DNA from 2 places in the Enterobacter sp. C4G1 genome. Region 2 is predicted to be linked to the other one. Evidence: predicted binding sites of a transcription regulator. Region 2 holds the regulator's gene; the other holds the start of a gene.
What was found. The regulator Fur, encoded in region 2, represses iron uptake genes when iron is present. The targets are predictions, from matches to a motif close to ATAATAATGAGAACNACTATCAA.
Positions count from the first base shown of each region.

Region 1 (4,214 bases), 2.1 Mb from region 2:
AACAGCCGAAAGGTCAAGGCAACGTCCGTTCTGTGGATAATGGAGTCGCGAAATGAAATCTGTGCTCAGTCCGAAAGCAGATAATTGCCCGGCGTTAACACAAATTTGTGAACCGCTTTCGTTTTCCGTTGCGATCCATTCCATTGTTGTGGATTGAGGTAACGTGTTTTTATTGACCTGAATACGGACGAGATAGCTACCCGGTGTGATATGGCCTTTTTTCTCAAACTGGGAAATATCAATATTACTTCGGTCTTCAACATCAATCATATCCGTGTTGAATTCAACCGCAGATACTGGCAAGACGAATAATGCTGAGTAAAGTGTTGCACTCAGCGAATGCTTTATAAAAGCAGAGAGGCGAGATAGTTGAGGCGCTGAGTGTTTTAGCATAAATCCGTTTCGCTGATTAAAGAGATAATTAAAAAGCCGATGAGTCCATCATCGGCTAGTAATTCAGGCGTTAAACTGAATTACTTATAGTCGAGAACGTAGTTCGCCTGGGCCTGAACGTTACCTGGGGTAGCCGTTTTGCCTGTTACAGGCTCCATGCGGGCTTTAAAGTTCAGTTCCTGATAAGAGTTAACAGATGGGAATGACACTGGAATCGCAGTACCCAGCGTCACTTTATTACTGCCGCTATCCAGCAGACGAATACCTACGCCGGTCGCACCGCCGATGTTGCCATCCAGGGTGTTTTTCATCAGGCTGGTGTCAGTGCTATCGGTGCTGGCAGAGGTAAATGTCACCTTCACTTTATCGATAGTGGTTGGCGTTTGCCCGCTGTTGTCGGAAAGAATACAGTCTTGCAGGTGGATATTTACGTCAACCGGCAGCGAGTTTTTACCGCTGTTCAGCACGCTATCCGCGACTTCGCCTAATTCAATGGTCTGGTTTTCATCACCAGGGGTGATAGAGCAAGGTGCACTGATGACTTCACCGGTGAAAGTGATCTTCCCTGAGCCCTGGTTATCTGCTGCCACAGCAGTAAAGGACAGGCCAGAAAGCAGTGCAGTTGTCGCAACTGCCAGGATAGTCTTGTTAAGCATGAAGATATAATCCTTTATCTAAGATTGGACATCGCAATAAATTTAATGAATTAATATTGCAACACTTTTATTGCATTAAAGCGGGTGAAATATATCAGCCACAATATAGGTGTTCTCGTGAGTATTTCTTAATGAGGGATTTAGGATTTATTAATAGATTGCTTGAAGTTATGAGTGGGATGGATGCTGTATATCAAAAGCTGAGATGCTTAGTTAAACAGTGATTAACATCTATCTTTTGTCGTTTATTTAATACGCGAAGCGGTATTTATTTTACAGGGAATAGTTATAAATAATATTTCTTAATTGATTTCTATGGCGGTCAAGAAGTATGACGTCGGACTTTATATTATTAATACTGATAGTTGGTATTCACTTACACTTCATAAAATTGCGCTCCCTCAATAAAGGGAGCGCAACCTTTCAGCCAATACCTGCCGTTTGTAACAATACCAGGCTAAGCCCCATTACAGACATACCGCACAGCACACCGTAGCTGGGGTTGTTGTCAGGATCGATCTCTTTCGCCAGTGGCATCAGCTCATCCACAGAAAGAGCAACCATTATTCCCGCGACCGCTGCCATAATGGCTGCCATCACAACGGGTGAAACCAGGCTGCCAAGAATCAACCATGCAAGCACACCGCCCAGGATTTCAGCCATCCCGGAAATGCCCGCCCAGAAGACAGCGGTACGTTTTGAACCCGTAGCAGCATAAACCGGCCCGGCAACGGCCAGTCCTTCAGGAATATTGTGCAACGCCACGGCAAGGGCGATGCCAAAACCCATCTCCAGGTTATTACTGGCGGTCACGTAGGTGGCGACACCCTCCGGGAAGTTATGCAGACTGATACCCAGTGTCAGCAAAACTGCGGTACGCTTAATATTGTGCGGCAACGTTGCCACGTTTTTTTGCATGAGATCCTGCGGATGCGCGTGAGGCAACATGCGGTCGAGCGCAAAGTAACCCAGCAGACCAAACACAAACATGCCATAGCCCAGGACCGGAGACATGCCTTCTGTGCCAAGCGCAGCAGGGAGCATCTCCATCAGAGAGATAAGCAGCATGATCCCGGCGGCAAAACCCAGTGAGAACGCCAGCACGCGGTTAGACGGTTTCTGACCAAGCACGCCTAAAATCGCACCGATAAAGGTCGCGGCACCTGCAAGTATTGTCAGGATCAAAGGGACTGACATGCACTGCTCCTTATGATAATGATTATCATTAATATTAATGATTCATTGATGGCAAAGCGAGAGCGGAGACTCTGCTTTACACATTCCTTACATTCAAATTTCCTGATGATGATCTTCACGCTTATCTGCGTTCATCTTTGCCAGATTACGCGTAATGTAGAACCATCAAATTGACACCTTCTGTAAGGATATCACCATGACTTCTTCTCGTATGCCAGCACTGTTTTTAGGCCACGGCAGCCCAATGAACGTTCTGGAAGATAACGTCTATACCCGCGCCTGGCGTCATCTGGGAGAGACGTTGCCACGCCCGAAAGCAATTGTGGTGGTTTCCGCGCACTGGTTTACCCGCGGCACAGGCGTAACGGCGATGGAAGCGCCAAAAACCATCCATGATTTTGGTGGATTCCCGCAGGCGCTCTATGACACGCATTATCCGGCACCTGGCTCGCCTGCGCTGGCACAACAGCTGGTGGAGCTGCTGGCACCCGTCCCGGTTGCACTGGATAAAGAAGCCTGGGGCTTTGACCACGGCTCCTGGGGTGTGCTCATCAAAATGTATCCTGATGCGGATATCCCGATGGTGCAACTGAGTATCGACAGTACCAAACCTGCGGCCTGGCATCTGGAAATTGGCCGTAAGCTGGCCTCACTGCGTGATGAAGGCATTATGCTGGTGGCGAGCGGCAACGTGGTGCATAACCTGCGCACGGCACGCTGGCACGGAGAGAATACGCCGTACCCGTGGGCAACCTCATTCAACGATTTTGTAAAAGCTAACCTGACGTGGCAAGGCCCGGTTGAACAGCACCCTCTGGTGAACTATCTGGAACACGAGGGTGGTTCACTCTCTAACCCAACGGCGGATCACTTCCTGCCGCTGCTGTATGTATTAGGTGCGTGGGATGGCCAGGAGCCGATTACGATCCCGGTTGATGGGATTGAGATGGGGAGTTTGAGTATGTTGTCGGTGCAGATTGGGTAAAAAACATGCCGGGTGGCGGCTTCGCCTTACCCGGCCTACATGTCGCGCGTAGGCCCGGTAAGCGTAGCGCCACCGGGCAAGCCTTATTCGACGAAGATGTGCGGATAGAACCGTGACAGATCCTGAGTGATCAGCGCGCGATCTTCGCGGATGCCGATCCCGGCAGGCTGATCGTTAATGAGCCAGCTACCAATCAGCGTATAGCTGTCGCCAAACTTCGGCAGTTGATAAAATTCCTGGACGATCATCCCTTCTTCGCCGTAAGGCCCTTCAACCGCTTCCAGCGTTTTGCCGTTTTCGATGATGGACACGTTCGCCCCTTCGCGAGAGAAGATGGGCTTCACGACGTATTTATCCATCGGCGGGAAATCATCTTCAGCAAAGTAAGCGGGCAGCAGATTAGGGTGATTCGGGAACATCTCCCACAGCATTGGCAGCAGCGCCTTGTTAGAAATAATGCTCTTCCAGGCAGGCTCCAGCCAGCGTACGCCAGCATCTTCCAGCTTGGTCGAGAACATCTCGCGCAGCATATATTCCCAGGGATAGAGCTTGAACAGGTTACTGATTACCTGATCCTGCATATCCGTGAACTGACCCTTTTCACCCAGGCCGATGTCTTCAATATAAAGGAATTCGGTAGCGACTTCGGCTTCGGCCGCACAGTCCTGTAAATACTGCACTGTGCCACGATCTTCTTCTGTATCGCGACAGCAGGCGAGGTGCAGCAGGGTGAAGCCATGCTGTTCACGCAATTCGCCAAAGCGCTCAATCAGCTTTTCCTGAAGGCTGTTGAACTGGTCGCTGCCTTCCGGCAGGTTTCCTGCATTCACCTGGTCTTCAAGCCAAATCCATTGGAAGAATGCAGCTTCATACAGAGAAGTTGGCGTGTCGGCGTTGTTTTCTAACAGCTTAGGTTCACCCACGCCGTCCCATGCCAGGTCGAGGCGCGAGTAGAGCGATGGCTGGCTGGTTTTCCATGACTG
Region 1 covers NZ_JBQVVV010000001.1:308,943-313,156, reverse strand. The annotation lists gene ACT9TW_RS01510 (fimbria/pilus outer membrane usher protein) at 1-393, opposite strand, end outside; gene ACT9TW_RS01505 (fimbrial-like protein) at 474-1,049, opposite strand; gene zupT (zinc transporter ZupT) at 1,473-2,246, opposite strand; gene ygiD (4,5-DOPA-extradiol-dioxygenase) at 2,443-3,231, shown strand; gene ACT9TW_RS01490 (glutathionylspermidine synthase family protein) at 3,315-4,214, opposite strand, start outside.
Region 1: the regulator Fur is predicted to act here: its motif matches at 2,259-2,281, upstream of zupT (zinc transporter ZupT).

Region 2 (4,214 bases):
AATCTATGCGTACGTTCAGTGGCAAACGTAGTGCGCTGGCGCTGGCTATTGCCGGTGTGACAGCAATGTCGGGCCTGGTTGTCGCTCCAGAAGCTAAAGCGGCAGGTTTCATTGATGATTCTACGCTCACGGGCGGTATCTATTACTGGCAGCGTGAACGTGACCGTAAAGACGTCACCGAAGACAAATACAAAACCAACCTTTCTCACTCCACCTGGAACGCCAACCTGGATTTCCAGTCGGGTTACGCCGCCGATTTGTTCGGCCTGGATATTGCGGCATTCACTGCAATAGAAATGGCGGAAAATGGCGACAGTGGTCACCCGAACGAAATTGCATTCTCTTCCAGCAACAAAGCGTATAAAGAAGACTGGTCAGGAGATAAGAGCGGAGTCAGCCTGTATAAGGCCGCTGCGAAATTTAAATATGGCCCGGTATGGGCACGTGCGGGTTATATCCAGCCAACCGGACAAACGCTGTTAGCGCCACACTGGAGCTTTATGCCAGGTACTTATCAGGGTGCAGAAGCTGGCGCGAATTTTGACTACGGCGATGCGGGCGCACTGAGCTTCTCGTATATGTGGACCAACGAGTATAAAGCGCCGTGGCATATTGAGATGGATAAGTTTTACCAGAACGATAAAAAAACCAAAGTTGATTATCTTCACTCGCTGGGTGCGAAGTACGATTTCAAAAACGACCTGGTTCTTGAAGCCGCATTTGGTCAGGCTGAAGGCTATATCGACCAGTATTTTGCCAAAGCAAGCTACAAGTTTGATATTGCGGGCAGCCCGTTGAGCACCAGCTATCAGTTCTACGGTACGCGCGACAAAGCCAGCAGCGGTACGGTAAACGATATATACGACGGCACGGCGTGGTTGCAGGCTTTAACCTTCGGCTACAAAGTGGGCCAGGTCGATTTACGTCTTGAAGGGACATGGGTGAAGGCTGAAGGCCAGCAGGGTTACTTCCTGCAACGTATGACCCCAACCTATGCGTCCTCTAATGGTCGTCTGGATATCTGGTGGGATAACCGTTCAGACTTCAACGCCGATGGCGAAAAAGCCGTCTTCTTCGGTGCCATGTATGACCTGAAAAACTGGAATCTGCCGGGCTGGGCGGTGGGGGCTTCCTACGCTTACGCATGGGATGCAAAACCTGGCGATATGGCCACACCAGACGCGTACTACGACCCGAACTATCGTCTGAAAGAGTCCTCTTACAGCCTGGATGCGATTTACACCCTTCAGGATGGTCGCGCGAAAGGCACGATGTTCAAACTGCACTTCACTCAATACGACAACCACTCCGATATCCCAAGTTACGCGGGCGGTTACGGCAACATCTTCCAGGATGAACGTGACGTGAAATTCATGGTGATTGCCCCGTTCACAATCTTCTGATGAACAGACCGGCGGGTTAAGTTCCGCCGGAATGGAGACTGAAAATGATGAAAAAAATCATAATCGTCGCGATGCTGGCATCGGGGCTGGTGGCTTGTGCGCAGACTCAGGCACCAAAAGAGGACTCACGTCTGAAAGAGGCTTACAGCGCCTGTATTAATACAGCTGAAGGCTCGCCAGAGAAAATCGAAGCCTGCCAGAGCGTGCTTAATGTGCTGAAGAAAGAGAAGGCGCATGAGCAGTTCGCAACTCAGGAAAACGTCCGCGTGATGGATTACCAGGCCTGTATCCAGGCGCGTAAAACCGGAAACGATCAGGAAGTGGCGAAGCGTTGCGATCAGATCTGGAAAGAGATCCGTAGTAATAACAGTAATTAACTCGCTGTTATCATGCCCGGTGGCGCTACGCTTACCGGGCTTTTTTTATGCCAAATAACTGGCAAAAAAAAGCCAACCTTTCGGCTGGCTCAGAGTATGAAAAGAGTACTTACTTCGCGTCGTGCGCGTGATCATTTTCGCGGCAATCGCCTTCCGCACAGTGGCCGTACAGGTACAGGCTGTGGTTGGTCAGACGGATGCCATGACGGGCCGCGATTTCACGCTGGCGCGCTTCGATAGAGTCATCACTAAATTCAATGACCTTGCCACAGTCGAGGCAGATCAGGTGATCGTGATGGTGTTGCTGAGTCAGTTCGAAAACAGATTTACCGCCTTCGAAGTTATGACGGGTAACAATGCCCGCGTCATCAAACTGGTTCAGCACGCGATAAACGGTCGCCAGCCCAATTTCTTCACCCATGTCGATAAGACGCTTATAAAGGTCTTCCGCACTGACATGGTGATTGTCTGGTCCCTGAAGCACTTCAAGGATTTTTAACCGAGGAAGCGTAACTTTCAGGCCAGCCTTCTTTAATGCGGTGTTGTTGTCAGTCATGCGGAATCTGTCCTGTTGCTAAACGATTCACTTCTAAGGAAGAAGTGACAGAGAATGCACTTGGGATAATGCGTATCATTATAGAACTGCCATGTCTAAATGAAAACTGCAAGTCTCAAGCAAAGTATGCTTATAAAAACGTGGTATCACCAACAAACTTGTTCGATGGCACCCACGTATTACCAGGGGGATATTGTACAGGTCTGAACGAAAAAGTTAAAAGTTTGTAGCAATTAATTTAATCGGTTTGACCCGGTCAAGCGGGCGCAACCGAAGTTGCGCCGCTCATTATCAGGCGTTAAGGATGTCGTCCAGGTTCAGTTCTTCGCGGACCTGTTTAACCCATTTTTCAACGCGTTCTGCAGTCAGTTCTGGCTGGCGGTCTTCATCGATGGCCAGACCCACAAAGTGATCGTCGTCGGCCAGGCCTTTAGAGGCTTCGAAGTGGTAACCCGCTGTCGGCCAGTGACCCACGATAGCTGCGCCGCGTGGTTCAATGATGTCGCGGATGGTGCCCAGCGCGTCACAGAAATATTCTGCGTAATCTTCCTGATCGCCACAACCGAACAGCGCAACCAGCTTACCGTTGAAATCAACCTCTTCCAGAGTCGGGAAGAAATCGTCCCAGTCGCACTGCGCTTCGCCGTAGTACCAGGTTGGAATACCCAGCAGCAGGATGTCATAGCCTTCGAGATCTTCTTTGCTGCTCTTGGCAATGTCATGCACATCGGCAACATCTTTACCGAGCTGTTTTTGAATGTTTTTTGCGATATTTTCGGTATTGCCGGTATCACTGCCGAAGAAAATGCCGATGATTGCCATGAGTAAAATAACCTCTTGAAACTTAATGGTATGGTGGCGCAATTTGTCCACGGATAAGGGCAATAATAGCAGAACAGACAACCCTGCGGAAACAGCTATCGCGCAGGACTGCACTCTGTGCTACATGAAAAGGGTGAGAAAGGGAGTTTTCTGACTTATGCCTTGCTGTGCAATTTTTCGAGTTGCGCGATCAACATCTCTTCAATCAGCTCGCTGCGGCTGATGTCGCGGGCGCTGGCAAGCTCGTTGAGTGCATCAACGGCATCGGCGTTGAGTTTCAGTTCGACACGCTTAAGCCCACGATTTTTATCGCGTTTAAGCTGGTTGCGTTTATTAATACGCAGCTGTTCATCGCGCGAAAGCGGATTTGTCTTGGGTCGTCCCGGGCGACGCTCATTCGCGAACAGATCTATTGTCGTACGGTCCGTTTGTTCTTTGGCCATGATTTTGAGACTTCGGGGGAAAACAAGCCGCCCTGCTATTGCCCGGGCGATAAGCGCGCCATCATACATCACCCACATCGGCACGCCAACGACTGGAAGCCCGCAGGCTTCCAGTCGCTGTCTTTTTAATCAATTCGTAGTATCAGAGAGATAGCGGCGGATCGCGCGAAGCACGGCTTCTGGTTTTTCAGCATGAACCCAGTGTCCGGCTCCGGCGATAACATGCGCGCGGGCTTCGGGGAACTGTCTGATCAATTCATCGCGACAGGCTTCGGTGACATACGGCGAATTGCCGCCGCGCACAAAGAGGGTAGGGTGTTGCCAGGCCGCAACCGGCTCCCAGCCGACAATTTCTGAGTATTGATCCCACAGCACCGGCACGTTGAAGCGCCACTGGCCGTCGACAAACGATTTCAGCAGAAACTGCACCACACCTTCTTCATTAAGATGGTCGCGCATGATGGCTGCGGCCTGCTGGCGGGTGGAAACACCGGCGTCTGTCACTGCATTAATAGCGGCAAAGATCTCATCGTGGCGACGCACGTCATAATCCACGGGCGCTACGTCTATTACGACCAGGCCGTTAATGTGCTCCGGCGCAAGTGCGGTCAGG
Region 2 covers NZ_JBQVVV010000001.1:2,395,429-2,399,642, forward strand. The annotation lists gene chiP (chitoporin ChiP) at 6-1,403, shown strand; gene chiQ (ChiQ/YbfN family lipoprotein) at 1,451-1,780, shown strand; gene fur (ferric iron uptake transcriptional regulator) at 1,890-2,336, opposite strand; gene ACT9TW_RS11515 (ryhB-regulated fur leader peptide) at 2,329-2,415, opposite strand; gene fldA (flavodoxin FldA) at 2,628-3,158, opposite strand; gene ybfE (LexA regulated protein) at 3,314-3,601, opposite strand; gene ybfF (esterase) at 3,731-4,214, opposite strand, start outside.